One region of the Methylobacterium flocculans genome, then DNA from elsewhere that is predicted to be linked to it. Evidence: riboswitches for the same ligand, from Rfam matches in the RefSeq annotation. Region 1 holds a riboswitch; the other holds the start of a gene.
The links. Region 1 has a riboswitch for glycine ahead of OF380_RS25795 (L,D-transpeptidase). Riboswitches for the same ligand answer to the same signal wherever they lie in the genome.

Region 1 (15,916 bases):
GAAAACCGCCGCGAACACTGTCGCGACAAGGACGATGCCGGCCGCGGCGAGCAGGATGACAGGTGGCTCCGTCATGAGCGCCGCCCCAAGAAGCACCAGGGCCAGGGCGGGCCAGGTCCAACTCCACCATGGCATCCCGGCTTGAGGCACCTGCATGTCCGTTATCCTCCGAAACTCTGAAAGCGCCCGACGGGCGGATTACCTGACAAAGGTCTTTGCGGGGCAACGCTTGCCCCACGCAGGCATGTCACCGGCCTGTGCGGCGACAAGGATCGAGACCGATCCGGGTCGTTCCGGCAAGCGAGAAGCGAATGGCGGTCGGACCTCCCCCGTTCATCGGAGTGGAGTCAATCGTTGGGCGGCCCACCCGACCCTTCCCCGCGCCCGGGTAAACCCGTCGAGTTCGTCGTCCGCACGGTTCGCCGCTTCAAACCGCCCGCATCCTTCCCACTTGACCGAATGCCATGTGGCTCCTTAGCGAGTCGACCGCGTTATTGTCTCGGAACCTCGCTCCACAGCATAGTCATGACCTGGGGCCTGCCGTTCTCGGAGGCATAAACATGGAAGAGCCGGCACCAAGCCTCGCAACCGACGTCGCGGATTCTATTCTGGCCGGGGCACCCTACCGGATCGGCGCGGTGACCCTCGTCGTGAACGACCTCGGCGCACTCGCGCGGTTCTACCAGGACGTCATCGGACTCGACGCGGTCTCAGGTGAGCCCGGTACGGTGCGGCTTGGCGCGGGCGACACGGTTCTCCTTGTGCTTCGGGGGGATCCGAATGCCCGACAGTGGATACCCCAGGAGGCGGGGCTGTTTCATACCGCGTTCCTGTTGCCCCGCCGCGCCGACCTAGGCGCTTGGCTCCTGCATGCCGAGGGGCGCGGCATCACGCCCACGGGTGCCGCCGACCACTCCGTCAGCGAGGCGGTCTACCTGACCGATCCGGAGAACAACGGCATCGAGATCTACGTCGACCGCCCGAGCTCGGAATGGCGGACGGCCGAGGACGGATCCGTCTTGATGCGCAACGAGCGGCTCGACCGCGCCGGGCTCATCGACGCCGTCCGCGCTCCCTGGGCCGGCATGCCGGCGGGATCGTGCGTCGGGCACGTCCACCTTCAGGTCGGTGACCTGGACGCGACGGAGCGCTTCTATGCCGGCCTGCTCGGCCTCGACGTGATGTGTCGCTATCCTGGCGCCTTGTTCCTTGGATCGGGCGGCTACCATCACCAGCTTGCCGGCAACATCTGGAACAGCGCTGGCGCGACCGAGCGAACCAAGGGAACGACGGGCCTCGCGGAGGTCGAGTTGCACGCGGACGCGGACGACCTCGCTGACGTGCGCGGGCGGTACCGGTACGCCGGTCAGCCCGCCGGCGAGAATGCCGAAGGGCTTTTCGTGCAGGACCCTTGGGGAACATGCCTGCGTCTCACGCCCACACCTCATCCGTGACGGCGCCCGGTCACCGGCAGGCCAGGATCAGCCGCCCTTCGAGGTCACGCGGCATGTCTCGGCTCGTTTCGTCCTAAGGGTTGATGCCCGCACACGATCTCCAGCGCCGCGGAGGAACCCGGGACGACGCAAGGCCTGCCGACGCGGAAGGATGCCATCAAGGATTTCAAGGCTTGGATGCTTGCGCTCCATGGCATAACCTAAGACAAGAAGCCGAACCTGTCCTATTTATGTATGATGGTATGAAGCAAACCATAAGTTCGCAAACCATGGTGCAGAGCATCGCACAGAAGACTCCGCCGGCGATGCAGGATCTCTTGGTGCGAACTTAAGGTAGAGATTGACTGGGACCATAAGGTTGCACCGTAAGATCATGGAAATGACGGAGATTGTCGCTGATCGCCTGCCAGCAACTGCTCCAGGGTGATGCGACGGTGGCCCATGCGAAGCATCCCATCCTCGGACCACCAGGTCCCTGCCGGTCGATCCCAGGTGAGTTCGACACCGTTCAGATCCGGATCGCACAGATACGCCGACAGGCTCACGCCGTGGTCAACCACCTGCTCAATCGGAATGCCGGCGGATTGCACGCGTCGGATGACCGCTTGCAAGGCGCCTAGGTGTCGAAGCTATGAAGGTTGTTCACCCGAGGCGGGGGTGAGAGGCTGGGGTTGCGAAGCCAACCAACCCTGACCGAGTGCCTCGGATGAACACCCATCAGCATGCCCGTATGACGGTTCATGGTCGAGCCCTTCTGGTGAACCGGATCCTGGTCGACGGCTGGCGCGTGGCCGAGGCGGCACAGTCTGCTGGCATCAGCGAGCGCTCGGCCTACAAGTGGCTGGCCCGTTTTCGGACGGGCGGCGTGGGGGCCCTTCGCGACAGAAGCTCGGCCCCCCTCCGGCCAACGGTGCGTGTCACGCCCGCGATCCGCATGCAGGTCGAGGCTCTGCGGCGCACGCGGCTGACGGGTCAGGCCATCGCCGAACGCCTCGCGCTTCCACGCTCCACCGTCGGCAGGGTCCTGCGCGGTCTCGGTCTCGGCCGGCTGAGCGCGCTCGAAGTTCGGCCGCCGGTCATCCGCTATCAGCGCGAGAGGCCGGGCGAACTCATCCACATCGACACGAAGAAGCTCGGTCGGATCGACGGCGTCGGTCACCGCATCACCGGCAACCGGCGCGACGGCCGGCGCGGCATCGGCTGGGAGGCCCTGCATGTGGCCATCGACGATGCCTCGCGCCTCGCCTACACGGCCGTTCTGCCCGACGAGACCAAGCAGAGCGCCATCACCTTCATGAGTGAGGCGCTGGCGTTCTTCGCCCGACATGGCGTCACCGTCGAGCGCGTGATGAGCGACAACGGCTCGGCCTACTGCAGCCATGCCTTCCGCGATCTCCTCGCCGAGGCCGGCCTGCGACACGTCCGGACCAGGCCCTACACGCCGCGCACCAACGGCAAGGCCGAGTGCTTCATCCAGACCTCGCTGCGTGAATGGATCTACGCCGTGCCCTACGCCTCGTCCGCCGACCGGACACAGGCCATGAGCCCCTGGATCGACCACTACAACACCAATCGAACCCACTCAGCCCTCAGCCGACAGACACCCTGGCAAAGGCTGAACAACCTTCTGGGCAACGACACCTAGGTCGCTGTAGGTGATCGCGAAATGATGGAGGCCGGTCGCGTCCTTCGGACTCGGCGTTCCGCCTGCGCCGCGCCATGTGTTGATACATAGGTCGTGATGGTAGCCGCCGAAGGACAGGAACACCGCCTCGCCGAGCAGCTTCGTCATCTTCATCCCGAGTAGGTCCCGGTAGAAGGCGAGCGAACGTGGGAGTTCGGTAACCGATAGGTTCACGTGGCCGATGCGGGCAGGGCTTACCGCCGCCGGCGTTTCAACGGGCATTCGTCGATCCTCTGAATTGGTGTTCATGACAGTGGAAGGCCAGCATTCCGGCATTCCGGCACTCCCGCGCTTCAGGCGCTCCGGGCGCCAGGCCGGACGGTGCGTCGACCCATGAGGCGTGCGGAGATGCCGAAGGCGATCCGACTGACAACCAGCGTCAGCAGGAAGGCGATGGGCCACGCGATGAGGAACTGCTTCGGCCAGGCGTGAAGCCACTCGGTAGTCGGGCCCAGGGTGATCATGGACATGATGCCGGACATGGCCCCGGCCATCATGAAGGTGATCAGGACCTGGGCGAGGAGGAGGGTCTTCGAATCGTGCATGTCGTTCTCTCATCCTGAAGGATGGAGAATGACGAGGCGCCGCGCCCAGCATTGCACCATCCCCGGGGTGGGGGTGATGCCGTGGGTCCGCACAAGGCGACTTTTCCCGCTTTCGCGAGGGCCGGACTAACCTCACCGGCCTGAATCTTTTCGACGTTCGAAGATTAAGCTTGGCTGTTCAAACCGTCAACCCCGAAGACGTCGATGGCTCGTCCGAGGGGAGCGGGTCATCGACGGTCCCGTCGACTGCTCAGGGCTTCGGGGCGGCGGGCACCAACCAGTGACCGGCGGCGGCGAGCATGGTCTCGACCCCGGTCCGCAAAGTCGGGGTCAGCACCGGGGCGTATTCGGGCGAGTGGTTCGCGGGAAGCGCATTCACGGTTCCGCTCTTCTCCGCCTCGGCGTAAAGCTTCGGATCGGTCCCGCCAACGAACCAAAACACGGACGGTACGTCCCAGGCGCGGGCAAAAACGGTGAAGTCCTCGCTGGCGTTCGCGCTGCTGGCGGGCTGCACCGTGTCGGCCCCCAGACGCTGCTTGAGGGCCTCGGTCACCTTGGCCGTCGCGTCCTCGTCGTTCACCGTCAGGGGGAACTGTCCGAGCATCGTGAGGAGTGGCGGCTTCGGGGCGCCGGAGATGGAGGCCTCCCCGTCGACGACCCGCTTGATCGACGCGAGCACCTTGTCCCGCACCGCGTCGTCGTAGGTCCGGACGTTCAGCTGAAGCTGGGCCTCGTCGGGGATGATGTTCGCGCTCGACCCGGCCTGCATCGACCCGACCGTGACCACGGCGCTGTCGCTCATCGAGACCTCGCGCGAGACGATGGTCTGGAGCCGCATCACCGTGGCGGCGGCCATCACCACCGGATCGATGGTGGATTCTGGACCGGAGCCGTGCCCGCCGCGCCCGTACAAGGTCACCTTCAGGCTGTCGCTCCGGGAAAGCACCGGGCCGCTGGCGAGGCGCACCTGTCCGGCGGGGAACGGCAACACGTGCTGCCCCAGGGTGACGACCGGCTTGGGGAAGCGCTTCACCATGCCATCGTCGACCATGGCCTTTGCGCCCTCGCCGATCTCCTCGCCCGGCTGGAACACGGCCATGACGGTGCCGTGCCACCTGTCCCTGTTGGCGGACAGGATCTGCGTCGCGCCCATCAGCCAGGTCACGTGCAGATCGTGTCCGCATGAATGGGCGATGGCCGTTTCCCGGCCGGACGCCGAATCGGTCCCCTTCTTCGTGCTGGCGTAGGGAAGACCGGTGTTCTCCTTCATCGGCAGGCCGTCCATGTCGGCACGCAGAAGCACGGTCGGGCCATCGCCGTTGCGCAGGATGCCGACGACGCCCGTGCCGCCCACGCCCTCGGTAATCTCGAAACCCTGATCCTTGAGCCATTTCGCGGCGATGCCGGCGGTGCGCTTCTCCTGCATCGACAATTCGGGGTTGGCGTGGAGATCCTCGTAGATGCCCTTGAGCTTCGTGAGTTGCTCGTCCGTCGGCCCGGGCAACGCCTTCGGATTGGCCTGCGCAAACGCGGCGCCGGAAGGGGTCGAGAGCGAGACGAACGCGGCCAGAGTCAGCCCGCAGGGAAGATTCCGGAGTACCATCTTGGTTCTTCCTTCAGGCCGATCCGAGCGAAGCGGTCGTTCGACGATGCGTAGGTTGCGAGAGGCGCCTCGAATCGAACCAAACGCGGTAAGGTCAGGCATGTTCAGTTGTAGGGGACGCCGGGGCGGGGGCGATAACGCGGGAGCGTCCACTCGAAGCGAAGCGATGCACCCCTGAGGAGCAAGGCAAAGAGGAAGCCGACGCCGAGCGCGAGCTCACGAGGCGCCTCAAGGAGCGTCAGGAACACGAAGGTGGCTGCTCCGACCCCGGCAGCCGATGCATAGATCTCACGGCTGAGGATCTTCGGGCTGTCGCCTCCGAGAAGGTCGCGCAGCAGGCCGCCGAAGGTGGCGGTCACTACCCCCATGACGACGGCCACCAGGGCACTCGCACCGGCCTCCAATGCCTTCTCGGCACCGGCCACCGCGAACAGCGCCAAGCCCAGGGCATCGAGCCGTACCAGGTAGCGGTATCGGGATTGCGGGATGTGAGCGACGAAGAACACGGCAAGGGAGACGACGAGGCACGCCAGCAGGTAGGCTGGCCGCTGCGTCCAGAACACCGGCAACCCGAGAAGCAGGTCCCGAAGCGTTCCGCCCCCGACGCCGGTCACGGTGCCAAGGACGGCGAAGCCGACGAAGTCCATCTCCTTACGCGACGCCACGAGGGCACCGGCGACCGTGAAGACGATGACGCCGAGCCAGTCCAGGGTCGCGGTTGCAGTCTCGAACATCATCTATCGTCTCAACGGGAGGGATGGTTCCAGCGGGTGCATTCGCATCGCGCTCTCATTCGAAAAGGAGGACTTGGTTGTCGGACCGCGGGTGGCCGTCCCACTCCCGCTGCACCATCACCTCGGGCATCGAGGTCTTCACGACGACGGTGGTGCCGAGCGGAACACGTCCGTAGAGATCGTAGATGTCCTCGTTCAGAAGGCGGATGCATCCGGAGGAATCCGTGCCGCCGACCGTCCAGGGCTCGTTGGTGCCGTGGATCCGGTAGAGTGTGTCCTTGTCGCCCTGGTAGAGGTAGAGAGCGCGGCACCCGAGCGGGTTGTCGACGCCCGGCTCGACGTACCGCGGGATGTTGGGGCGACGCTTCAGCATGTCCGCCGTCGGACGCCAACCCGGCCACTTCGCCTTCCGCTTGATCACTGCGGTGCCTGACCAGGTGAACCCAGCCCGGCCCACCCCTATGCCATAGCGGATCGCGGTCCGGCCCTCGCGCACGAGGTAGAGAAAGCGGTCGTGGGTGTCGATGACGAGGGTCCCGGCCCACTCCGGTCCATCATAGTCCACGAGCTGCTTGCGGAACTCCGGGGGGACAAGCGCCAGGTCGACCTTAGGAACGTTGAAGGGCTCGTCCGGGATCACGCCGATGAACCAGGCATCCCGGTTTGAGGCGGGATCGACCGGCGCAGGGGCCGCGGGAGGTTCGGGCTCGGTGTCCCAGAAGAACGCCTGCGCGCGGCCGGGCACGAGAACGGCGGCGGCCAGAAGGAGGCTTCGGCGGGTGGCCAACATCGGATGGCATCCAGGTTGAGGGTTCGATGGCCTGCGTCGCCTCAGGCATGCTCGACCGCGCCGCGCGGACCATGCCGCGTGCGTCGTCATCGAAGCTCTTGGGATGAGCTAGCCGGTGCGCAGGTTGGGCGAGGGCGGGAGCCGGGCGGCTCGCGGACTTCAGGCTATGGGGACATCTTCGCGCAGGCCTCCAAGGTCACTACGCACGCGTCGTGCATGCGAGCCCCCTCTGTCATCGGCCTGAGAGTTTCGACGCAGCCTCGGGCGAGGTCGCGACTTACACCATCGGCGGGAGCTGACGCTCCGCTTTCCAGAGTGTTGAACGACGTGCGGTCCGGGTGCCTGAGAGTTTCCGGGGCGGTTGCTCCTTCGGCGGCCGGTTCGCACCGGCTCTCTCCCGCTCGTCGACGACTAACTTGGCTTTTCGTATACCGCCCTATCATGGGAGGTGCCAGTTAATTCGTTAGCTTGCAATCATATATGTGCGTTGAGGCACCCCGGTTCCCCCGGCTGCCATCCGCAAGCCCCCGGATGGGAGATCCGAGCGCCTTGCCTCGTACGGGGCTGATGAACGCGACGCGCTACGCCCTGCACGATGCGCTAGTGGCGTCCGGCCTCCCGGTGGAGGCATCGACGGGCGGCCGGACCAAGTGGAACCGGACGCGGTTCGGCGTCCCGAAGGCCCACGCCCTCGACGCCGCCTGCGTGGGACGGACGGAGGGCGTCAGCGGCTGGCAACGCCCGACCCTCGTCGTCAAGGCGACGGGGCGGGGCGCCTACCAGCGCACCCGTCTGACGGCGCACGGTCTTCCGCGCCGGTACCTGATGCGGAAGAAGCGGGTGTATGGCTTCGCCACAGGCGACATGGTCCGTGCGGATGTCCCGACCGGCAAGAAGGCCGGAATCCACGCTTGGCGCGTGGCGGTGCGCGCCTCCGGCAGCTTCAACGTCACGACCGATTCCGGAACGATCCAAGGCATCGGCCATCGGCATGTCCGCCTCGTGCAGCGGGCGGACGGGTACGGTTATGCCCTGGACCTGACGGCATCCACCCTCAAACCCAGGGAAGGCCGCGTTCCTCCCAGCCCTGAAGGACGAGGTTTCCACGCGGAAGATACTCGATGACGTCTGCGTTCAGGAACTCTCCCGGTGGTGCCAGCGCCCGGTAGAAGCTCGATTTGCCTGAACCGTAATGACCACCAGGAATGGTGCAGACCGCGACGGATCCCTGATCCTCAGAACTTTCGTCCGTAGGATTCGACAACGACCTCCTCGCCTTCATGACGTTGGATACGCTCGCGCGTACCGTCGGGCATCTCGCGGATGACGCCGTCGCCAAGGGAGCGGTCCATATAGTAGGCGGGGACACCCGCCCGCCTTGCCTCCTCCAGGGCGCGCGCACCGACCTGCCGGATTCCCTCTGCCTTCTCGGCAATGAGCTTCGAGAGCGTCATGACACTTCCTAACGCTTGAGAAAGCGTTCCTGCCAAACGTCGATATAAGGAGCGGGGGCAAATTCACAAAGTGTCGGGGAGTAATCGTGCTCGCGCCGTCAACCGAGAACATCCGCGACGTCGGCGGCGCCACACCAGCGCGTCGCCCGCTTACAAGACCGCAAGTTCAACCCAGGCTTTTGGATGTTCGCAGATGGCGTTCAGGCTGCCGGTAGCCATCTAACCCTGAAGAGGAATCGCTTCAAACTTGGCCCGTCAATCGGGTCACACCCTTATCCAAAAGGTGTCGAAAGATCCGGACCTAGCGGAGTGCTCGCGCGTTCTTCGCACTCGCCAAGCTGCGCCGTGGCGCGCAGTGGCGATGACATCGGAGAGCATACCCATGGCCACGAAGCCGAAGACATTGAACGACGCCTTCTACGAGACCTTGAAGGATGTCTATTACGCCGAGCGGCAATCCGTGAAGGCGCTCAAGAAGTCAGCCAAGGCCGCCGAGCACGACGAGTTGCGCCAGGCGTTCGAGACCCACGCCGAGGAGAGCGCCCACCAGGTGGAGCGGCTCCAGCAGGTCTTCGAGATCATCGGCAAGCCGGCCCGCGGCAAGACCTGCGAGGCCATGCAGGGACTTACCTCCGAGATGGAGGAGGACCTTGAGGACTTCGGTGACAGCCCGGCGGCCGATGCCGTCCTGGTCGGCTGCGCCCAGGCGGTGGAGCACTACGAGATCGCCCGCTACGGGACGCTCAAGACCTGGGCGAGCCAACTCGGCTACGAGGACGCCGCCAAGCTTCTCGACGAAACGCTGCAGGAGGAGAAGAAGACGGACGAGCTGCTCTCGCAGATCGCCGAGCGCATCAACGTGGAAGGGTCCGAGGGGGAGGCGCAGGCCACTGGCAAGGGCAAGGCCAAGGGCGCCTGATCGAGGCACTTAAACTCGATCACTGCGGGGCGCCGTGAACGGCGCCCCCTTCGATTTGCGGGACACCTCGACGGGACTGGAGGGTCATCGCTACGGATCGTGGCGTTCCCATCCCACGCCTTCAAGGCCGAGGATGTGCGTCAGCCTCTCGCGCGCCCGCGACACGCGGCTCTTGACCGTCCCGACCTTGCAACCCATCGCCACGGCGGCCTCCTCATAGCTGAGGTCGTTCAGGACGATCAGCACCAGCGTCTCTCGATGCTCGGCGGAAAGCTGCGCCAAGGCGGCTTGCATGTCCTGCAGGTGGAGGCCGTCCTCCTGCGAAGGCGCGATGGTCATGGATCCTGCATGCCTATCGTCCGGATCCTCGACCTCGTATGTCCGCCTGCGATGGTAGGTGTAGAAGGTGTTGCGCAGGATCATCGTCAGCCAAGCGCCCAGGTTGGTGCCCGGCTGGTAGGTATGCCGGCTTCGCCAGCCCCGCATCAGGGTTTCCTGAACGAGGTCCTCCGCCCGGCTACGGTCCTTGGTGAGCGACAACGCAAAACGCAGCAACCCCGGCATCTGGGCTGTCATCCCGGCCCGGATCTCGGCGGACAACGCTTCGCCTTGCGAGGCCAACACCGCGTCGAGTTGGCGTAGCAGCGCTTGGATCGGTTCGGCCTCGTCCAGTTCCGGTGGTGGTCCATATAGGGCCTGGAGCTGCAGTCCCAGGTGCATGCGCACGGCAAGGGGCAGGACCGGATCATGGCGCTTCGCTTCGGCGGGTAGAGTCATGGCGTCGGAAGGCATTCAGGGCGTGGCTCATATTCTGGCGTGGATTTGGTGAACGACATCCTACCGTACATGCAAGAGGACGCGGGAAGCCGTGACGCCGAGCATCCCCGGCTGCGTACGTCCTGTCCATCGAAGGGCGTCACGTGGCTTCACGTGGCTGGAAAGGTCTGAAGGGTGGCATCGTCGCGCTCGCCGTTTGCCTTGCGTTCGTTCCCGCGCTCACGTCCCTTCGGACCTTCAATGCCGGACGGGCCTTCGGCCATTCCGGCAACCCTTCCGATAGGGCAGCGAAGGGATCCCGGAGCGATCCTGAGGACAGCTATGGCCGTCTAGGCTTCCGCTTCGTGGACCAGTGCCTCCGTCCCGAAGCCGAGTTGCGAGGCGAAGCGGTTCCAGGTCTCGACCCGAACCTGGCCGCCGGTTGCGCGGCGATGCCCCTGTGCGAATTGGTCGTCGGGTCCCAAATCAGGCGCGCGATTTCCCAGGAATTCGATGAGGTCCGGCACGCTGGCGCTGCGCGCTGCGAAGTGGACGAAGCCGTCACGAAACCCCGCGTTGGCTCCGATCACCACCTGCTTGCGCAGACGGTGGGTCCAGGATTGCGCGACGAGCGGGTGGATCTGGCACGGCGAGTCGCAGCGTATCAGCGCCACCGGGCCGGCGAAGAGGGGCGCGACGGAGCGGGCGGCGTCCAGGGCCGTCTTCACCTCGGCACGCGCCGCGTGCAGCGCATGCGCATCGGGGTCCTTGCCTGACACGATGTCGGCGGGGCGTTCCGCGCGCATGAGCAGGCGCAAGGCCGGCGCCGCATCGCCGGAGGCGGAGCGCCGGGGCGCATTGACGAGGCTTACCACCTCGCGCAGCGCCTTGGCCGTGTGCTCCTTGCGAAGTGGGTCCATGATTTCCGGGAAGCTGGCGTTCGCCCCACGTTCGCCGAGGTCCCCGACGAGCCCGATCCCGGCGAGCCAAGCCAGGTCGCCGGGATCGCACAGGGCCGACGCGCACGCATAGGCGAGCAGGCTTGATGTCGGAGCGGAACGTCGCCGTGTCCACTGATGACCACGGCCTCGGACGCGCTCGGCATCCCACGCGGCACGTGGTGGTCCACGAGAACGGTCGGGATGCCGGGCAGGATGGTGCCTGCCTGGACGCCGAGGTCGGTCACCACGAGGCATCCAGGCGCAAGCCTTGCGAGTTCATCGCGCACCAAGGGGGACCATGCCGACTCGCCGCGCCCGATGATTCGGACGTGGGCAGGCCTATGGCCTGTCCGGGCGAAGGCACGAGCGAGGATGGCGCCTGCCGACAGGCCGTCGGCATCATCGTGGCAGAGGACCGCCGGAGCGTTCGGTCAGGCAGCGGCGACGGCGCGAGCAAAGGCTGCTCCGTATATGGCGAGATCGGTCATGCCCGCTCCTTGTCGCACATGCACGGGCCCTCGCCTGTCCGGAGGGATCGTCGCGACAGGCACGCGGATCCTCGCGGAGGTGCTCCCCTCAACGTGCGAAGGCGATGGCCGTTCAGGACCCCGGCTGCCTTTCGCCGAGGTGCAAGCCCAGGCTCGGGGTCTGCGAGAGGTCTTACCTGGCATACTGGCGGCCTCGCCACCATGCCAAGCTCAGCTTGGCCGCAATAGTGACCAGGTGGTCGCGTTTCGAGCGGCGCCCAAGCATCCCGCAGCACTTCGGTCGCAGGTGCCCTATGGAACGTCAGTATCGCACCCACGTTGGCGCCCGGACAACGCACTGACACGAAGTAGGAAACGAATGGCTGCTACGGACATCGGCGCCGTCTACGCGGGCGCTCTGCGGAACACGCGCGCGTTAGAGAAGCAGGGCTTGGAACAGATGGAACGCCAGCTTTCCGGTCTGGAACGCTACCCTGACTACGCCGCCGTCCTGCGCCGCCATGTCGAGGCAACGAAGGCGCAGATCGTACGCCTGGACAAGGCGTTGGCCGACGTGGGCGAGAGCTCCTCCACGCTGAAGGAGACGGTCACCAGCGTCGCCGGCTCCATCGGCGCCGCGGTCCATGCCATCGCCCAGGACGAGACCCTGAAGAACCTCTACGCAGGCTACGCCCACCAGTACGACCAAGTCGCCGCCTACCGGTCCCTGGCCGTCATCGCGGAGCGGGCCGGCAAGGTCGATCAGGTGTCGGCCTTCCACACGGCGGCCGAGGATGAGGCGAAGGTCGCCGAGGAGATCGCGGCGCTGATCGAGCCCGTCACCAAGACCTACCTCGACCTCACACTCAGCGGTGCGAAGGCCGATAGCTGAGGATGGTTCTCGGGGCGGCCTCGCCGGGGTCGCCCTCACTTCGACCGGAAGGTGCGCGATGGCCGAAACGGATGACAACGAGGCGACCTACAAGGCGTTCAAGGAGGTCGTGAACATGACTGCCTCGACCTTGGAGAAGCACCTCAAGGGCGAGGCCAGCCAGTCGGTCGGCCAGAAGAAGGACGGCGCCGGCGAGGCGACCGGCCACGAGGAGGGCCGGCGCATCGTCGAGATGCTGCACAGGAAGAAGTCCGAGCTGTCGGACGAGGACTACGGACATATGCGCAAGGTCGTGGGTTACGTTCACCGACACCTGAAGCAGGGCGGCCCGAAGGACAAGGACGCGGTCGAGAACTCCCCCTGGCGGCTGTCGCTGATGAACTGGGGCCATGACCCGATGAAGGAAACCTGACCGATGGATGATCCGACGCCCGTAGCCGTCACGGTGGAGGCATGCGGCGAGATGCATGAGCGCTTCCGTTGGCACCTGACCGATGCCGACGGCGTGTCCGTCCGGGTCTCGCCGGAATCCTACGCCACTTCCGAGGACGCCGGATCGGCTGGGCAAGCTGCGTTGAATGCCTTCGGGGCTGCCCTGGGAGCCTAAGGGTGCCTCTCGGCACCTGAAGTGCTCTTATGCAGAGGCTTGGTAGAGAACGGTGACGCGAGGAGTTGATCCGTTTTGCAGGGTGTTTAGGTCCTCAAGCGCGTATGCACCCTGGGCGAGCGAGCTAGAACTCGCCGCGCAGCCTTAATGTTTCTGAGCTTTCCCAGCTTCGTGCATTGCCATAGCTACGGCGACCGCCTCGCGTTCGGCATTGGAGCGTCTATCCGGGTGTTTGGCCATCGCATCCGCAACGAAAGTTTTCCAGGCCTTTGAGTTAACCGTGGGAGCAATCTGTGCTTTGTGTGACGTGGCCATCCGTAGTCCTCGATAAGTAGCGCTTTCTGGATATCACAAAGCCAAATGGTCCGAAAACGGACCAGTCTTGCCGAAGCCTTGCGGTTATGCCCAAGGGCGTAGATGCCCGTACCTAGATCCATAAGGTCCCGAGTGGATGCACGCTGTTCACAGACGACCAAGCGCAAGGCCTGCCTTGCCGCGACCTAATCGAGGCCTGCTTTAGGTTCGTTCCATGGCGGCCAAGCGCTCGACCTCACGCACGTAGCCGTCGGCGTCGAACTTCTTGAGCGTCGCGGCGCCCAGGCTGCGAACGTTGCCGTAGACCGGACGCGGACCCCAGGGCCGGTCGTGCAAGCCGAACAGCCAGGTCACGTTCGTGAAGGAGTTCGCGTCGCGCCCGTCGATGAAATACTTGTTGTTGAGCCGTAGCGCCGTCTCGAACGCCTCCTCGGGCAAGGCCGACCACTCCACGATCTTCTTGCCCCAGTACATGCGCATGTGGTTGTGCATGTAGCCCGTCTCGCGCATCTCCATCATCGCCGCGTTCCAGTAGCGGTCGTGCGTCTCGCCACGTTCGAACTGCTCGGGTGTGTAGAGGTAGGGCCGCGGGTCGCTCCGGTGCGCGTCGAGGGTCTTGCGCGCCCAGGCCGGCGCGGCCTCGTAAGAGTCGTAATTTGGTTCGTAGAAGATGTGGTTCATCGCGAGCTCTCGTCGGACGATGAGCTCCTCCAGGTAGGCGGCCTTGTCGTCCTCGCCGCCGGTCGCGGCGGCCTGCACCCTGAGCGCGAGGGCAACGGGCGAGATCTGGCCGTAGTGCAGGTAGGGGCTCATGTGCGAGGCTGCGCCGGCTTCCGGCCTTCCCCGAACCGTGGCGTAGTTCCGGAAGCGGGCGTCCAGGTAGTGGTTCAAGGTCGCCTCGGCTTGCGTCGCCCCACCCCTGAACCGTCGCACGGGCCGGACGCTCTGGTCGGCCTTGAGCGTTCCGACGAGCCTCGGCACGTCGGAGAGGTCCAGGGTGCTCTCATAACTGAGGTGGTCGGCCCGGTGGGTGACCGGCTCCTCCCGCAGCGGCACGAGGTACTCGGGCAGGAGCCGGCGCAGCTTCGGACGAAGCGTGCGTGCCGCGATCTCGTGCTTGGGCGAGGCGGTCTCGACGGGCACGACAACCTCGCCCTCGACCTGCACCACGCGGCACGACGAGCGCTCGGCGAAGTCGGCATAGAAGCGCCGGACCGGCTTCTGGTAATTGCGGTCGCACACGATGAGCGCGGCCTCCGCCGCGTAGAGGAGCGCGGTCTCGACCGGCGGCTGACGGCGCACCACGAAGGCGATGCCACGTTCCCGCAAAGCCGGCCCAACCTCGGCCAGCCCTTCCAGCAGGAAGGCCCAGTGCCGGGCGTTCGCCTCGGGTATGCCCTCGGCGATGCCGTAGCAAACCAGTACCGGCAGCCCGAAGCGGTTGGCTTCCGCAATCGCGTATTCCAGTGCGTGATTATACCTGGCGCGCTGCGACAGGCCCATCCAGTACAGGACGTAGGAGGCGCCTTCCCGGGCAGGTCGGTCGTTCAGTACCTTGAGGCGGGTCGGCTGGATCATGCTGGCGACGTCTTTCGTGATGGCCGGATGCCGAGCGAACAGGTGCTACCGCCGACATAGGGCGGCCAACGCCGTGGCCAGAGAGGCCTTGGCGTGCAACCAAGGCGGTTCGGCAACCCGTGAAGGATACGAAACGAGTAGCGGGTCGGGTTAGACCTCGGGTTCGTTGACCGCGACCCGTCTCACGTTCCGCCCTTGCCTCCGGACGCGCTTGTACGTCGGCGAAGGAAGACCAGGGATTCCTTTCACGGTGGCCGAAAGAGGCGCTCCGCGCTGCTGCTCGGGCACGAGTGGCCAACCTCTTGCGCCGCCTCGCCGCCTCGGCCTGTTCCGCCGAGATGCCGGCGGAGATCAATGCGCTCGGGTTCGGACTCGAACGGAACGGCGGCAGCGCCCGCCCCAGCGTCACCTAACCGAGACCCCCGAGCCACGGCAGTGCGTCCCATGGCATCGGGGCGCCTTCACACGGCTCCGTACGCCCGGATCGCACTACGGCGCGCTTCCTTCACGATGCCTTCAGGACGGCGTGTGCCACGCCGGCCTCGTCGGAGTACCTCACAACGCGTAGGCACGCTCCTCTTCGGGACTGTCGGACGCATCCACGACGATGCTGCCCTCGTGATGCTTGGCGTCCGACCATGCGATGCGCACGTCCTTGCCCAAGCTCGTCAGTGCCCGCATGAGCCTGTCCGTCGAGAAGTCCCGGACGAGACGATTGACGATCCGTGAAACGTCGGATTGAGATAGACCTGTCCGGGAGGCGACATCCTTTTGCGTAAGGCCACGCGCCTCGGCGATAAGGGCGATCTCGTTCGCCATCAAAATCCTGAGTCGTAGGCTTCCGGTTTCGTTGTAACCTCGGTCAGCCAGGAAATCCCCGCTGCCGATGACGGGTCCGGACTCTTCGTCATCCATCGTTGTGGTCGACATCGCTCATCTCCCTGGGATTGGCGTCACGGTTGCCGCGTCTTCCCCGCGGTTGGTCCTTCTCTCGCTGAAACGGCGGATGAAAAGGTTCTTGTTCTGTAGATATGCCTCACGTGCCTTCGCGAGCCTTGCCTCCAATCTTTCGACCTGCTCCTGGGGGATCTGACCTCCCCTCGGTGACTTCTTCATCCCGGCGTCCAGGACGAATATGACTTCGTCGAACTCGACGACCTAATAGACCCTGTACTCG
Region 2 (15,916 bases), 170 kb from region 1:
CATCCACAAGTACCAGAAGGTGGCGCAGAACAAGTATGTGCCCCGGCCCGAGAAGGAGACGCCGCTCGCCCTCTGGAAGCGCCTCGACATGGTGGGCGACGTGATCTCCGATGAGGATAAGGCCCGCGTCGCCAAGGAAGGTCAGCTCGACCTGGCCGAGTACGAGGCCCGGGTCGCGCGCGGCGAGAGTTGAGCCGCGACGCGCTAGCCCGCCCGTCGCGCGACGATGAAGACCCGCGGGAAGGCGAGCAGGCGCCTTCCGTCATGGCGGGGCGGATACGCGTCCTCGATCGCGGCCGTATAGGCGGCGAGGAACGCGGCTTGCGCGTCGGGCGTCAGCGGGTCGAGGAAGGGCCGCAATCCCGTGGCGCGGACCCATTCGACGATGGCGGCCGCATCCGCCATCCGGTGGTGATAGGCCGTACGCCAGACATCCACCTCGGCGGCGAGCGGCGCCAGCACGTCGTAATAACCCCCCGGATCCAGCATGCGCCCGAGCCGGCCGGCCAATGCGGGATCGCCGATCGCCCCGGCCCAGGGACCGGTCCGCGCCACCTCGCGCATCAGGCGGTGCGACGGCTCGGCGAGGTTGTCGGGCATCTGCACGGCGAGCACGCCGCCGGGCGCCAGGAGGCCGAAGAGCCGGGGCAGCAGCACCGGATGGTCGGGAAGCCATTGCAGGACCGCGTTGGCGTAGATCAGGTCCGGTGCACGGTCCGGCTGCCAGGTCGCCGCGTCGGCCTGCGCAAAGGTGAGGTCGGGCAGGCGGCTGCGCGCGCTTTCCAGCATGGCCGGTGACGTGTCGAGGCCGATCACCTCCGCTTTGGGAAAACGGGCGGCGATCAGGGCGGTGGAATTGCCCGGGCCGCAGCCGAGATCGTAGGCGAGGCACGGTGCCTCGAGGGGAACCCGGGCAAGAAGCTCGGCCGCCGGTCGGGTGCGCTCGTCCTCGAAGCGGGTGTAGAGGGCGGGGTTCCAGTCGGTCATCGAAATCTCCGCGCTCTGTCCCCGTCCGATGCCAGGCTCGTCCGCGTCAGGGTACGGGCCGCAGGCGCGGCCCGCGCCGGACGAAACCCACGATGTCCTTCACGGCGTCCAGGGTCGGGGCCGCGATGGCCTCGGCGCGCTCGGCGCCGTCGGCCAGAACCGCGTCGATCTCGGCCGGGTCGGCCACGAGGCGCTTCATCTCGGATCCCAGCGGCGCCAGGGTCTCGACGGCCAGTTCCACGAGGGCGCCCTTGAAGGCGGAGAACTGCGCGCCGCCGTAATCGCGCAGCACGTCCTCGCGCGACACGTCCTTCAGGGCCGCGAAGATGCCGACGAGGTTGTCGGCTTCGGGCCGTCCGGCGAGGCCCGCCACCTCGGAGGGGAGGGCGTCCGGGTCGGTCTTGGCCTTGCGCACCTTGGCGGCGATGGCGTCGGCGTCGTCGGTGAGGTTGATGCGCGAATTGTCGGAGGCATCCGACTTCGACATCTTCTTGGTGCCGTCGCGCAGGGACATGACGCGCGCCGCCGGGCCGCCGATCAGCGGCTCCGTGACGGGAAAGAACCCCGCACCCGCGTCGTGCCCATGGGCGGCGATCGACTCGGCGAAGTCGTTGTTGAACTTCTGGGCGATGTCGCGGGTCAGTTCGAGGTGCTGCTTCTGGTCCTCGCCCACCGGCACGTGGGTGGCGCGATAGGCGAGGATGTCGGCGGCCATCAGCACGGGATAGGCGTAGAGCCCGATGGACGCGTTCTCGCGGTCCTTGCCGGCCTTGTCCTTGAACTGCGTCATGCGGTTCAGCCAGCCGAGGCGGGCGACGCAGTTGAAGATCCAGGCGAGCTCCGCGTGCTGGGGCACCTGGCTCTGGTTGAAGACGATCGAGCGCTTCGGATCGATGCCGGCGGCGAGGAAGGCGGCGGTCACCTCGCGGATCTGCCCCCGCAGGGCAGCGGGATCCTGCCACAGGGTGATCGCGTGCATGTCGACGACGCAGTACAGGCACTGCGCATCGCGCGCCTGCATCTCGACGAATCGCTTGATCGCACCGAGATAGTTGCCGAGATGCAGGTTCCCGGTCGGCTGTACGCCCGAGAACACCAGTTCCTTGAACGCGGTCATCGCGCGGGGTCCTCGTGCGGATTGGGGTGAGGCGGCCGCCGACGCAACGCGGCTCGGCCAAGCGCCGGTTTCTGGACGCCGCGCCGGGACCGGTCAAGGCGTCCTGCAGCCCGATGCCCCCATCACGGTTCGCGGATCGCTCCGCCCGCCCCCATCCGGGCCTGTCCCTCGGGGCAAAGGTCGAGCAGCACACACCGGCCGCAGGCCGGATTGCGATGATGGCAGACCTGCTGCCCGTGCAGCATCAGCACTTCGTGATTGTCGTAGAGCGCCTGTGCGCTCCAGTCGTCGGGAAGCTGCGCCCGCAGGATCGGGTGCGAAGGCCCGACATCGACCCGGGAACCGATCAGCCCGGTGCGTTGCGCCACCCGGTGGTGGTGACTGTCCACCGGCAGGGCCGGCATCCGCAGCACGCTGAAGGACAGCACCGCCGCGCTGGTCTTCGGCCCAACCCCGGGGATCGCCTCAAGCCAGGCGCGGGCCTCGTCAACGGCGAGGTCGCGCAGGAAGTCGAGGGTGAGGGCGCCGTGGCGCGCCCGCACGGCGCCGAGGATCGCCTGCAGGCGCGGCGCCTTCAATTCGGGCCAGGTCACGCCCGCGATCGTCGCCTCGACCTCGGAGACGGGAGCGGCCAGCATCGCCTCCCAGTCGGGATAACGGGCCCGCAGCGCCTTGAAGGCGCGACCGGATTCCGCGTTTCGGGTCCGGTGCGAGAGCAGCGAGGAGACGAGTTCGCTCAACGGATCGAGGCTGTGGAAATACGGGATCGGGCAGTCGTAGACCGGACACAGACGCGCATGGATCGCCAGCGCCTTGTCGGACAGGGCGGGATCAGCGAGGGCCGGCTCGGCCTTCGTGGAACGGGTCCGGCGGGGGCGGGGGCCGGCGAGGTCGTGCCCGGATGCGATCGGCATAGGGACGGAATCCGCGCCCCGTCGCTCGGTTCCCCGAACCGGTCGGAGACCGCCACGGGTGACGGATTTGCGCGAGCGTCACGCCGCCTCGCCCTCGCATGTCTTGCGTGATGCAGTGCAATGTGAAACCCTGACTGGGTCAGCAAAGGCGATACGGGAGAGCCCAGGCCGAGAGTTTCGCGTTCGAATCTTTTGAGCCATGGCGCCGACGGAGCAACCACCCCCGGAAACTCTCAGGCACAATCACCGTACCGCTGGACAATCTGGAGAGAGGCGCCTGACGGCGTCCACCGAAGGAGAAATCCCGAACCGCTCCGGCGGCTCGGGAGAAGCTCTCAGGTACCCGTGACAGATGGGGGCAACCGGAAACGCTCGTATGCGCGTCCGGCGCCCTTTGTCGTGGAGTGATCCGATGTCCCCTGATGTTGCCCGCACGCCCCTGCACGCGCTCCACCTGCGCCTCGGTGCCCGCATGGTCCCCTTCGCGGGCTATGCCATGCCGGTGCAATACCCGGCGGGCCTGCTCAAGGAGCACCTGCACACGCGGGCCGAAGCCGGCCTGTTCGACGTCTCGCATATGGGGCAGATCCGCCTGACGCCGCGCTCGGGCGACATCGCCGACGCGGCCCGCGCCCTCGAAACACTCCTGCCCATCGACGTGCTCGGCCTGAAGCCGGGACGCCAGCGCTACGGACTGCTCCTCGATGCGTCCGGCGGCATTCGTGACGACCTCATGGTCTCGCACTGGGGCGACAGCCTCCTCCTCGTGGTCAACGCCGCCAACAAGGTCGCCGACGAGGCCTATCTGCGGGCGCACCTCTCCGAGGTTTGCACGGTGACCGTGCTGAACCGTGCCCTCATCGCCCTGCAGGGGCCGGGGTCCGAGGCGGTCCTGGCCCGCCTCGCGCCGGAGGTCGCCGCCATGCGCTTCATGGACGTGCGGGCTTTGGATCTCGCCGGGGCCCCCGCCCTCGTCACTCGCTCGGGCTATACCGGCGAGGACGGCTTCGAGATCTCCGTGCCCGAGGACCGGGCCGAGGCCTTGGCCGAGGCGCTGCTCGCCGATCCCGCCGTGCTGCCGATCGGGCTGGGCGCCCGCGATTCCCTGCGCCTGGAAGCGGGCCTCTGCCTGCACGGCAACGACATCGATGTCGGGACCGACCCGGTGGAGGCCGGGCTGTCCTGGGCGATCCCGGCCGTACGCAGGCGGGGCGGGGCCCGCGCCGGCGGCTTCCCCGGGGCCGCGCGTATCCTCGACGCCCTGGAGACCGGCCCGGCCCACCGCCGCGTCGGCCTGCGGCCCGAGGGTCCGGCCCCCGTGCGGGCGGGCGCGCCGCTCTTCGCCGACGAGACCGGCGCGGCGATCGGGCAGGTCACCTCGGGCGGCTTCGGGCCGAGCCTCGGGGCTCCCATCGCCATGGGCACCCTGCCGAGCGCGCTCGCGACACGCGGCACCCGCGTGTTCGCGGAGGTGCGCGGCAAGCGCCTTGCCCTCACGGTCGCGGCGCTGCCCTTCGTTCCAGCGGGCTTCAAGCGCGCCTGAGCCGTACTGCCAACAACCAGGAGAGATCGATGCGGAAGTTCACGGACGAGCACGAGTGGCTCGACTGCGCAGGTGACGTCGCTACGGTGGGCATCACCACCCATGCCGCCGAACAGCTCGGCGACCTCGTCTTCATCGAGTTGCCGAAGGTCGGTGCAAAGCTGACCAAGGGCGAGGCGGCGGCGGTGGTCGAGTCGGTGAAGGCGGCCTCCGACGTCTACGCGCCGGTCTCCGGCGAGGTCACCGAGGTCAATGCGGCGGCGGTGGCCGACCCGTCCAGCGTCGGCGCCGACCCGCAGGGCGCCGGCTGGCTCTACCGCCTGCGCCTCGACGACCCGGCAAGCCTCGACGACCTGATGGACGAGGCGGCCTACGCCGCGTTCGCGAAGTAGCGCCAACGAATCGATCCCCGGAACGCGCCCTCCTTCCCCTGTGGGGAGGAGGCGGAGGTGGGGGTGGCTCCGCCGGCCTTCGAAGCGTGAGGGTCACCCGACGACCCCCATCCTCAATCCCTCTCCGCAAGGGGCAGGGAAACGCGCCCTCATTTCCGCAACAGCGACATTCGAGGCCCCCATGCCCCACGACCGCTACGACCCCTACGACTTCGCCAACCGCCGCCATATCGGCCCGACGACGCAGGAGATCGACGCGATGCTCGGCGTCTTGGGCGCCGACAGCCTGCACGCCCTCATGGACGAGACCCTGCCGGCGGACATCCGGCAGGAGGAGCGCCTCGACTTCGGAGCCGCCATGACCGAGCGCCGGGTGATCGAGCACATGCGGGGCATCGCCGACCGGAACCGGCTCCTCGTCTCGCTGATCGGCCAGGGCTATCACGGCACCACGATGCCGCCGGTGATCCAGCGCAACATCTTCGAGAACCCGGCTTGGTACACCGCCTACTCGCCCTACCAGCCCGAAATCAGCCAGGGTCGCCTCGAGGCGCTCCTGAACTTCCAGACCCTGGTCTGCGATCTCACCGGCCTCGACATCGCCAACGCGTCGCTGCTCGACGAGGCGACGGCGGCGGCCGAAGCCATGGGCATGGCCCAGCGCATCGCCCGCAACGGCCGATCCGCCTTCTTCGTCGATGCCGAGTGTCTGCCCCAGACCATCGCGGTGCTGCGCACCCGCGCCGCCCCCCTCGGCTGGGAGATCGTGGTCGGCGACCCTGCCACGGATCTCGATCCGGGCGCCGTGTTCGGCGCGATCTTCCAGTATCCCGGCGTCTGCGGCGGGATCTCCGACCTGACCCAGCCCATCGCGGCCCTGCACGCGGCGGGCGCCGTCGCCGTCGTCGCGGCCGACCCGCTGGCGCTGACCCTCCTGACCTCGCCCGGCGAGATGGGCGCCGACATCGCCATCGGCTCGATGCAGCGCTACGGCGTGCCGATGGGCTATGGCGGCCCGCACGCCGCCTACATGGCCACGCGCGACGCCCACAAGCGCACCCTGCCGGGTCGCCTCGTCGGGGTCTCGGTGGATGCCCGCGGCAACCGGGCCTACCGCCTCGCGCTCCAGACCCGCGAGCAGCATATCCGCCGCGAGAAGGCGACCTCGAACATTTGCACCGCGCAGGTGCTGCTCGCGGTCATTGCCAGCATGTACGCCGTGTTCCACGGCCCGCGCGGGCTGCGCGCCATCGCGGCCCGCGTCCACCGCGACGCGGTGCGCCTCGCCGCCGGCCTGGAAGCCCTGGGCTTCACGGTGGAGCCGGAGCACTTCTTCGACACCATCACGGTCCGGGTCGGCGCGTTCCAGGGTGTGATCCTCGCCCAGGCGGTCGCCAACGGCGTCAACCTGCGCAAGGTCGGCGGCGACCGCATCGGCATCACGGTGGACGAGCGCACCCGGCCGGACATTCTCCAGGCCGTGTGGCGCGCCTTCGGCGGGGTGGATCTGGCCTATGACGAGGCCTGGCCCGAGCCCCGCCTGCCCGAGAGCCTGGTGCGCACCTCGGATTACCTCACCCACCCGATCTTCCACATGAACCGGGCCGAGAGCGAGATGACGCGCTACATGCGCCGCCTCGCGGACCGCGACCTCGCGCTGGACCGGGCGATGATCCCGCTCGGCTCCTGCACCATGAAGCTCAACGCCACCGCCGAGATGCTGCCGATCTCCTGGCCGGAATTCGCGGAGATCCACCCCTTCGTGCCGGTGGATCAGGCGCAGGGCTATCACGCGCTGATCGGCGACCTCTCCGAAAAGCTCTGCGCGATCACCGGCTACGACGCGATCTCGATGCAGCCGAATTCGGGCGCGCAGGGGGAATATGCCGGGCTCCTCGCCATCCGCGCCTATCACCTGTCGCGGGGGGAGACGCACCGCACCGTCTGCCTCATCCCCTCCTCGGCCCACGGCACCAACCCGGCCTCGGCCCAGATGTGCGGCATGAGCGTGGTGGTGGTCGGTGCCGACGCGCAGGGCAACGTGGACCTCGCCGACTTCCGCAAGAAGGCCGAGCAGCACGCCGAAAACCTCGCCGCCTGCATGATCACCTATCCGTCGACCCACGGGGTGTTCGAGGTTCAGGTCCGCGAGATCTGCGACATCGTCCACGGCCATGGCGGACAGGTCTATCTCGACGGCGCCAACCTCAACGCCCTGGTGGGTCTGGCGCGGCCGGGCGACATCGGTGCCGATGTCAGCCACCTCAACCTGCACAAGACCTTCTGCATTCCCCATGGCGGCGGCGGCCCCGGCATGGGCCCGATCGGCGTCAAGGCCCACCTCATCCCGTTCCTGCCCTCCGATCCGCAGACCGGCGAGGCGGGCGCGGTCTCGGCCGCCCCCTACGGCTCGGCCTCGATCCTGCCGATCTCGTGGAGCTACGTCCTGCTGATGGGCGGGCGCGGCCTGACCCAGGCGACCCGCATCGCCATCCTCAATGCCAACTACATCGCCAGCCGCCTGAACGGGGCCTTTCCGGTGCTGTATTCCGGCGCGCAGGGGCGGGTGGCCCACGAATGCATCATCGACGTGCGGCCCTTCCAGAAGAGCGCAGGGGTCAGCGTGGACGACATCGCCAAGCGGCTGATCGATTGCGGCTTCCACCCGCCGACCATGTCCTGGCCCGTGGCCGGGACCCTGATGATCGAGCCCACCGAATCCGAGACCAAGGGCGAGATCGACCGCTTCTGTGACGCCATGCTCGCAATCCGCGAGGAGATCCGCGCCATCGAGGAGGGGCGGATCGACAAGGCGAACAACCCGCTGAAGAACGCCCCCCACACGGTCCGTGACCTCGTTGGGACCTGGGAACGACCGTATTCCCGGGAAGCCGCCTGCTTCCCCTCGGGCAGCCTCGGGATGGACAAGTACTGGCCCCCGATCAACCGGGTCGACAACGCCTACGGCGACCGCAACCTCGTCTGCTCCTGTCCGCCGGTCGATTCCTACAGCGAGGCGGCGGAGTAGCGCCGGCGCCTCGACCGCTCCCGCCCCGGGGACCAGGTCCCTGATCCCCGGGGCGGGGCATCGCCGCGCGACCCGGGAGCCTGGCGCCTGGCTTCGGCAGAAAAAATACACCCTGACCGGAGAGACTCGCCGGGAGAGCGCCGGCATGCATTGTCGGGACGGGTCGCGTTGGGCTTTCGTTTCGCGCGGGATCGGAGCCTCCTGAAGATGACGCGGCCTTCCAAGTGCATGAAAGCGATCGTCCTCTTCGTCGGCACGCCTCTCGTCTGCCTCGGCTCGGTCTGGTCCCCCGCCGCTGCGCAAACCGTCATTCGCGTGGACCCACACCGGGCGGGCCAGGGGAGCGGCCACGTCGTCGCCACGCTCGGTGACGCGATCGCGCGCCTTCCGGCCCTCCGGCGCGCCGGACACGATGCGATCGTCATCGAACTCGCATCCGGCCTTCATCGCTTGGAACGTCCGGTCCGCATCGACGAAGCGGGAGCCGGACGACCGGGCGCATCGCTGATCCTGCGCGGACCCAAGGATGGCTCGGCACGGATCAGCGGCAGCGTCCCCCTCCGGCGCGTCGAACGCCCCGTCCCGTCCGGCGCACCATCGGACCAGCGGCGCGCGATCGTCGCGTTCGCCCTGCCGCAGGCCGCCGCCCTGGAGCCCAGCATCGAGGTCAAGCGCGTGCACAGCGTCGTGGCCGCCCCGGTCGGCCTCGAGATCTTCGACGCCGACGGCGCACTCACGCCGGCGCGCTGGCCGAATACGGGCTGGTCGTCCCTCAGACCGCCCGAGACCGCGGCGAACGACACCACCCTGCGCATCACCCCGCAGCAGGCGACCGCCTGGAGGAAGGAGACCGACCTCTGGGTGGCGGGCTATCTCGGGGCGGACTGGTCCTATGAACAGTTGCCCGCCCTGACGCTCGACGACGGGGCCGACACGCTGCTGCTGCGTGACAGCCCGCGCGACATCCTTCGCCCCGGCGCACGCTTCTACGTCTCGCATGCCCTGGCGGAACTCGATCGCCCGGGGGAATGGTGGCGCGATCCCGCCGACGGGATCGTCTACCTGATCCCTCGGCGGCCCGGCCCGAACACGGTCGAGGTTTCGCGCGCCGAGGGGCTCATCCGGATCGTGGGCGCCCACGATTTGCGGATCGAACATCTGACCCTGGAGCGGGTTCGCGGCGATGCGGTGTCGATCGAAGGCTCCCGGGACATCGTCATCGCGGATTGCCGGATCCGCTGGGCGGGCGCCCGGGGGGTCGTCGTCGAGAAATCCGTCCGCTCGGGCGTGCGCCGCTCGCTCATCGCGGATACGGGCGAAGGCGGCGTCACCCTCGACGGGGGTGATCGCCAGACCCTCACACCCTCGGAAAACTTCGCCGAGGACAACCGGATCGTCCGCTTCTCACGCCTCGGCCGGACCGAGAAGTACGGCATCCGCCTCGAAGGCGTCGGAGCCCGGGCGGTCGGGAACGTCGTCGCCCATGCGCAGCACATCGCGATCGGTTTCAAGGGCAACAATCATCTGATCGCGCTGAACGAGCTGACCGACGTCGTCAACGAAACCTCCGATGCCGGCGCGATCTATACGGGCCGGGACATCACGGCCCGGGGCACGATCATCCGGAACAACTTCCTGCACGATCTTCGACCCGCAGGGGGATTCGAAACGAAGGGCGTCTATCTCGACGATCGCGCGAGCGGGATCCGGGTCGAAGGCAACCTGTTCCTGCGCGTCCCGCAGCCGGTCTTCATCGGAGGCGGGCGCGACAACAGCGTCGTCGGCAACGCGTTCATCCGATCGGAACCCGGTGTCTTCCTCGACGGGCGCGGCGTCTCCTGGCCCCTGCGGCCGGGGGGGCCCCCTCCAGTCCTGAGCCCGGACAGCGACGAACAGCGCGATCTGCGCGCCATGCCGGTCCGCTCGCCCGCCTGGCGCACGCAGTACCCGGACCTGGCGACGTTCAACACGGACGAGCCGGCCCATGCCAAGCGCAACGCGATCCAGGACAACGTCACCCTCGGCTCGACCCTCCTGCAGATCAATCCGGACGCGGATATCGGCCGGCAGCAGGTGGGTGGAAACCGGACCCTCGAGGCGATGGGCCTGACTCCCGACGCCGGCACGAGCTGGTCACGCGCGGTGGACCTCGCCCGTCTGCCCGGATTGCCGGATCTCCCGCTGGACAAGATGGACCGACGCAGCGCACCGGAGGTGCCGGCGGATCCGGATGGCTTACCCGCGTCGGGCCATCCACGACCCCGCCCCTGACGCCCGTGTCGGACCCATGACCCGATACCGTCGCCGGGACCGCGTCCGCCCCGGTGTCGATCGTGAGGCTCGCGGAGCGGAAGAACGAGATGTCTGGAACGCGCTACACGATCCTGCCCAGCCCCATCGGCCCCCTCGTGCTCGCGGGGGCCGGCGAACGCCTGGCCTGCATCGGCTTTCCGGCCGGCAAGGGCGCCGTGACGCCGGGCGCGGACTGGCACCGGGACGACACCGCCTTCGGGCAGGCGCGATCGCAGCTCGATGCCTATTTCGCGGGCCGCCTGACCCGGTTCGACCTCGCCCTCGACCCGCGCGGCACGCCGTTCCAGCGCGAAGTCTGGCAAGCCCTCACGGAGATCCCACCCGGGGAGACGATCTCCTACGGCGAACTCGCCCGGCGCATCGGGCGGCCCAAGGCCAGCCGGGCCGTGGGCGCGGCCAACGGCGTCAACCCGTTGCCGATCGTCGTGCCCTGCCATCGTGTGATCGGGGCCGCCGGCGCCCTCACGGGCTTTGCCGGCGGCCTGGAGACCAAGCGCTTCCTGCTCGCCCTGGAGCGCGGGCAGGGCGCTGCGCCGCCGGGACAGCTCGCCCTGCCGTGAGGGCGACCTACTTCGGGAGCGCGTAGATGTTCACGTCGAGCTTCTCGTCGGCCTTGTCGGTCAGGTCGGTGACGTATTCCTCGATGAAGCGGTCCTGCACCACCACGTCCTTGGCGTCGAGATAAGCCGTCAGGGTCTCATAGGTGCCGTCGATCTCGTCGTAGGAGCCCTTGTGCGGGAAGCGCAGGGCGCGCCCGCTCGGGGTGGTGCCGAAGCGCAGGCCCTCGGAGTCCGCCGGCTTCGGATCGGGCATCGCCGCGATCGGGATCATGGCGTCGTACTGAAAGCCGTCGTCGTCGGTCTTGGCGAAGACCGCCAGCGGACGGCCGACGGCCTGGATGCCGGCCTTGGCGAGGTCCGCCTCGATGCGCTGGAAGGCGGCCTTGAGGCTCGGCACCGCCTCCTCCCACTTCGCCCGGCCCGCCAGGATCGCGGCGGGCTTGGCGGGCAGCGAGACCTCGTCCACGTCGTTGGCGTCCCCCGGCGTCGCCACCAGGGTCTGGCGGGAGCCGGCCGGCGGTGTGGCCACGGGCGCCGCACCCGCCTGCGCCGGGACCGGGATATCCGGGACGGCCGGGTTCTTCGGGTCGGGGTTCGTGGTGGTGGGCAGGGGGCTGGTCGCGGCCGGCGGCGCGGCCGGCTGGGCGAGAACGGGCAGTGCGGCGCAGATCCCCGCGAGGGCGAGGCAACCGGCGAGCAGCGGAGAACGAGAGCGGGTCAAGGGGCGGGCTCCGGAAGGTCGCTGAGGCCCGGCTGCCGTCGTGTCGGACGACCCCGGAGAATCGCCACAAGGTAGTGGCGACCGCGACGTCCGGCGAGGCGTCCCGAGTGCCGGCCCGCACGATGGTGTCGCGGCGCGGCCCTTCTGCAACGTTGCCGCGCCCTCCGCCCCCGTGCGCGCCCCGTCGCTTTGGCCTATAGGCCGCAGGATGGAACCCCCGAGGACGAGGACGAGAGACACGGCGGCATGAGCGAGCTTGCCCATCGACGATTCCTGAAGATGCACGGCGCCGGCAACCAGATCGTGGTGCTGGACCTGCGCGGCACCGCCATCCGCGTCGCGGCCGGAGAGGCACGCGCCATCGCGGAGCACCCGCGCTCGGCCTTCGACCAGCTGATGGTCATCCACGACCCGCGCCTGCCCGGAACCGACGCGTCGCTGCGCATCTACAATACGGACGGCTCCGAATCCGGCGCCTGCGGCAACGGCACCCGCTGCGTCGCCTACGCGATGCTCGACGACCCCGCCATGGCGCGCCCGGCGGAGAGCGGCCGGCTGACCCTCGAGACGCAGGGCGGCGTGGTCAGCGTCAAGCGCGTCGCCGAGCGCTCCTTCACCGTCGATATGGGCCGGCCGAAGCTCGCCTGGGACGAGATCCCGCTGGCCGAGCCGTTCCAGGACACGCGGCGGATCGAGCTGCAGGTCGGTCCCATCGACGATCCGGTGCTGCACTCGCCCGGCGTCGTCAACATGGGCAATCCGCACGCGATCTTCTTCGTCGAGCGCGACCCCGACAGCTACGATCTCGCCCGCATCGGCCCGATGCTGGAGAACCACCCGATCTTTCCGGAACGCGCCAACATCTCGATCGCCCAGGTGGTCGCGCCCGACAGGATCAAGCTCCGGGTCTGGGAGCGCGGAGCCGGCCTGACGCTGGCCTGCGGCACCGCCGCCTGCGCCACCGTGGTGGCGGCCTCGCGCCTACGCATGATCGGGCGGGGGGCCACGGTGCATCTCCCCGGCGGTGACCTCGTCATCGAGTGGCGGGCCGACGACCACGTGCTGATGACCGGCCCCGTGGCGCTCGAATGGGACGGCAACTTCCCGCCGGAGATGTTTTCACCCGAAGGCTCGGCCTGAGCATGGCAGTGGAGACCCTGACCTTCGGGTGTCGCCTCAACACCGTCGAGTCGGAGGTGATGCGCGGGCATGCGACGGCGGGGGCGGAAAGCCGCGACCTCGTCATCGTCAACACCTGCGCGGTGACGGCGGAGGCCGGGCGCCAGGCCCGCAAGGCGATCCGCCGGCTCGCCCGCGCCCGGCCGGGGGCCGAGATCGTGGTGACCGGGTGCGGCGCGCAGGTGGAGACCGCCGCCTACGCCGCGATGCCGGAGGTTGCGCGCCTCGTCGGCAACGACGCGAAGGGCCGGGCGGAGACATGGTCGGAGCCGAGCCCCCCCGAGGCCCGCGCTCGCGTGGACGACATCATGGCGGTGCGCCAGGCCGCCCCCACCCGGATCTCCGGCATCGCCGGGCAGACCCGAGCCTTCGTGCCGGTGCAGAACGGCTGCGACCACCGCTGCACCTTCTGCGTCATCCCGTTCGGGCGCGGCAATTCCCGTTCCGTCGCCCTGCCCGACGTGATCGATCAGGTCGCCCGCATCGTGGAGGCGGGCGGCTGCGAGGTGGTGCTTACCGGCGTCGACCTCACCGCCTGGGGCCGCGATCTTCCCGGGAGCGCAAGCCTCGGGCACCTCGTCCAGGCGATCCTCGCACGGGTGCCGGGACTCGGGCGGCTGCGCCTCTCCTCCATCGACTCCATCGAAGCCGACGCGGCCCTGATGGAGGCGATCGCCGGCGAGCCGCGCCTGATGCCGCATCTCCATCTCTCGCTCCAGGCCGGGGACGACCTCATCCTGAAGCGAATGAAGCGGCGTCACACCCGCGCGGACGCGATCCGGTTCTGCGAGGCCGTGCGGGCCTCACGCCCCGGCGCGGTCGTCGGGGCCGACCTCATCGCGGGCTTTCCCACCGAGACCGAGGCGCAGTTCGCCCGCTCCCTCGACCTCGTGACCGAATGCGGGCTGACGCATCTGCACGTCTTCCCCTACTCGCCACGCCCCGGCACGCCGGCCGCGCGGATGCCGCCGGTGCCGGACGCGGTCGTACGCGAACGCGCGGCCCGCCTGCGGGAGGCCGGGGCGGCGGCCCTCGCGACGCATCTGGCGGGGGAGGTGGGGCGCCGGCACCGGGTACTCACCGAGCGCGGCGGCATCGGGCGCACGGAAGGGTTCACGCCGGTGCGCCTGCCGCCCGAGACGCCCGCCGGCGTCTTTCGCGAGGTGACGATCGCTGGGCATGACGGACGCGTGCTCATCGCCGCCTGAGGCCGGCGCCGGGGCGGCGGGGTCAGGCCCCTGTTGCCGCCGCGTATCCGCACGCTTCGAGCCCCGCCCGCATCTGTGCCGGGGCCGGAGCTTCCACCCGGATCGGCGGCTTCTTCGGATAGAGCGGCAGGCTCAGGGCCCGCGCATGAAGCTGGAGGCCGGGGCCGCCGCTGCGGGGCGCGGTGCCGTAGATGGGGTCGCCGAGGATCGGGTAGCCCATCGCGGCGCAATGCACGCGGAGCTGGTGGGTACGCCCGGTGACCGGCGAGAGGGCGAGCCAGGTCAGGCCGCCCCCGCGCCCAAGCACGACGAAGCGCGTCAGCGCGGGGTCGCCCGCCGGGTCGGCCTTCATCCACCAGGAACGCGGGTCGTCGGAGCGGCGGGCCAGGGCCAGTTCGATGCTGCCGGCCTCCTCCGTCGGGCCGCCCTCGACCAGGGCCCAGTACGTCTTCTCTACCGTGCCGCTCGCGGCGAACAGCTTGTTCAGGCGTGCGAGCGCCTTGGCGTGGCGCCCCAGGGCGAGGCAGCCGGAGGTGTCGCGGTCGAGGCGGTGGGCGGCCTCCGGGCGCCGGGGCAGGCCGAAACGGAGGGCATCGAGGTGGTCGGTGAGGGTCTCGCCCCCTTTCGGGCCGGGATGGACGGGCAAACCCGCCGGCTTGTCGATGACGAGCACCAGGGCATCGCGGTAGAGGAGGCGCGCGCCTATGTCTGTTACGAGGGCATCGGCTGGGGGCATGGCCTTGGCGCTTACCATGCCGGGTCCGGGGAGCAAGCGGGAATGAGCGAAGACAAGAGGCCGGGCTGGCTGCTGCGCAAGATGTTCGGCACCAAGGAGGAGCCGCGCCCGGCGCCGGTGCCCGTGCAGCCGCCGGACCCGAAACCCGCCCCGGCGCCGACACCTGCGCCCGAACCTGCGCCTGAACCTGCGCCTGAACCTGCGCCGGCCATCGAGCCGGTCGCGCCCCCGCCTGAATCCCCCGCCTCGTTCTCCGAGGGTCAGCCGGACTTCGCCACGGCCGCGACGGACGTCTCCCACGTACCGCCTCCCCCGGGGGAGCCGGACGAAGGGGCGCCGGGCAAGAACGCGGTGCCGGACGAACTCGAGGGGGCCGACCTCCAACCCGTAGAAGGTGCGCAGGAACGCCCGCCCGCCGGCACCGCCGGCGACGACCCGGCGCGCGGCGCCGAGGCCGCCGACACAACGAGCCAAACCTTTACGCCCCAGCCGGCCTTCACGGCCGAGCCGGCCCCGGTTGCGGCGGAACCCGAGCCGGAACCCGAGGTCTCAACCCAGATCTTCATGCCGGAGCCCGAGGCGGGCGCGGACGAGCCGAAGCGTGGCTGGTGGAGCCGGCTGACGGGGGGCATGAAGCGCACCTCCACGGCGCTGACCGAGCGCGTCACCGGCCTGTTCACCAAGCGCAAGCTCGACGCCGACACCCTGGAGGAGCTGGAGGACGCCCTGATCCAGGCCGATTTCGGCATCGAGACGGCGACGCGGATCTCGGAGGCCGTCGGCAAGGGCCGCTACGAGAAGGGCATCTCGCCGGACGCGGTGCGCGAGATCCTGGCGGCCGAGGTCGAGCGCGCGCTCACCCCCGTGGCGATCCCGTTCCGCATCGATACGTCGAAGAAGCCCTTCGTGATCCTGATGATCGGCGTCAACGGCGCGGGCAAGACCACCACCATCGGCAAGCTCGCCCTGAAGCTCAAGGCGGAGGGGCATTCGCTGATGCTGGCGGCCGGCGACACCTTCCGGGCGGCGGCGATCGAGCAGCTCAAGGTCTGGGGCCAGCGCACGCAGACGCCCGTCATCGCCCGTGCGCAGGGATCCGACGCGGCCGGCCTCGCCTTCGACGCCTACGAGGCGGCCAAGGTACAGGGCACCGACGTCCTGCTGATCGACACCGCCGGCCGCCTCCAGAACAAGGCCGGGCTGATGGCGGAACTCGAG

Region 2: it holds a riboswitch for glycine, as region 1 does, so the genes downstream of both, gcvT (glycine cleavage system aminomethyltransferase GcvT) here and OF380_RS25795 (L,D-transpeptidase) in region 1, are expected to answer to the same signal.

The regions. Positions count from the first base shown of each region.
Region 1 is NZ_CP107532.1:5,412,967-5,428,882, forward strand. Features, by position in the region: gene OF380_RS25755 (calcium:proton antiporter) at 1-156, opposite strand, end outside; gene OF380_RS25760 (VOC family protein) at 561-1,454, shown strand; gene OF380_RS25765 (VOC family protein) at 1,826-2,065, opposite strand; gene OF380_RS25770 (IS481 family transposase) at 2,161-3,099, shown strand; gene OF380_RS25775 (VOC family protein) at 3,037-3,360, opposite strand; gene OF380_RS25780 (DUF2798 domain-containing protein) at 3,432-3,683, opposite strand; gene OF380_RS25785 (amidohydrolase) at 3,934-5,286, opposite strand; gene OF380_RS25790 (trimeric intracellular cation channel family protein) at 5,391-6,020, opposite strand; gene OF380_RS25795 (L,D-transpeptidase) at 6,076-6,810, opposite strand; glycine riboswitch at 7,131-7,220, opposite strand; gene OF380_RS25800 (hypothetical protein) at 7,360-7,935, shown strand; gene OF380_RS25805 (hypothetical protein) at 8,046-8,264, opposite strand; gene OF380_RS25810 (YciE/YciF ferroxidase family protein) at 8,647-9,183, shown strand; gene OF380_RS25815 (sigma-70 family RNA polymerase sigma factor) at 9,274-9,975, opposite strand; gene OF380_RS25820 (hypothetical protein) at 10,290-10,859, opposite strand; gene OF380_RS25825 (ferritin-like domain-containing protein) at 11,727-12,239, shown strand; gene OF380_RS25830 (DUF3140 domain-containing protein) at 12,298-12,651, shown strand; gene OF380_RS25835 (hypothetical protein) at 12,655-12,846, shown strand; gene OF380_RS25840 (deoxyribodipyrimidine photo-lyase) at 13,363-14,739, opposite strand; gene OF380_RS25845 (helix-turn-helix domain-containing protein) at 15,295-15,669, opposite strand; gene OF380_RS25850 (hypothetical protein) at 15,898-15,916, opposite strand, start outside.
Region 2 is NZ_CP107532.1:5,578,898-5,594,813, reverse strand. Features, by position in the region: gene OF380_RS26565 (pyridoxamine 5'-phosphate oxidase family protein) at 1-193, shown strand, start outside; gene tam (trans-aconitate 2-methyltransferase) at 205-987, opposite strand; gene trpS (tryptophan--tRNA ligase) at 1,034-2,104, opposite strand; gene OF380_RS26550 (endonuclease III domain-containing protein) at 2,227-3,018, opposite strand; glycine riboswitch at 3,163-3,277, shown strand; gene gcvT (glycine cleavage system aminomethyltransferase GcvT) at 3,431-4,561, shown strand; gene gcvH (glycine cleavage system protein GcvH) at 4,591-4,953, shown strand; gene gcvP (aminomethyl-transferring glycine dehydrogenase) at 5,135-7,981, shown strand; gene OF380_RS26530 (right-handed parallel beta-helix repeat-containing protein) at 8,189-10,252, shown strand; gene OF380_RS26525 (methylated-DNA--[protein]-cysteine S-methyltransferase) at 10,342-10,854, shown strand; gene OF380_RS26520 (GyrI-like domain-containing protein) at 10,862-11,575, opposite strand; gene dapF (diaminopimelate epimerase) at 11,822-12,715, shown strand; gene mtaB (tRNA (N(6)-L-threonylcarbamoyladenosine(37)-C(2))-methylthiotransferase MtaB) at 12,718-13,962, shown strand; gene OF380_RS26505 (RluA family pseudouridine synthase) at 13,985-14,716, opposite strand; gene ftsY (signal recognition particle-docking protein FtsY) at 14,741-15,916, shown strand, end outside.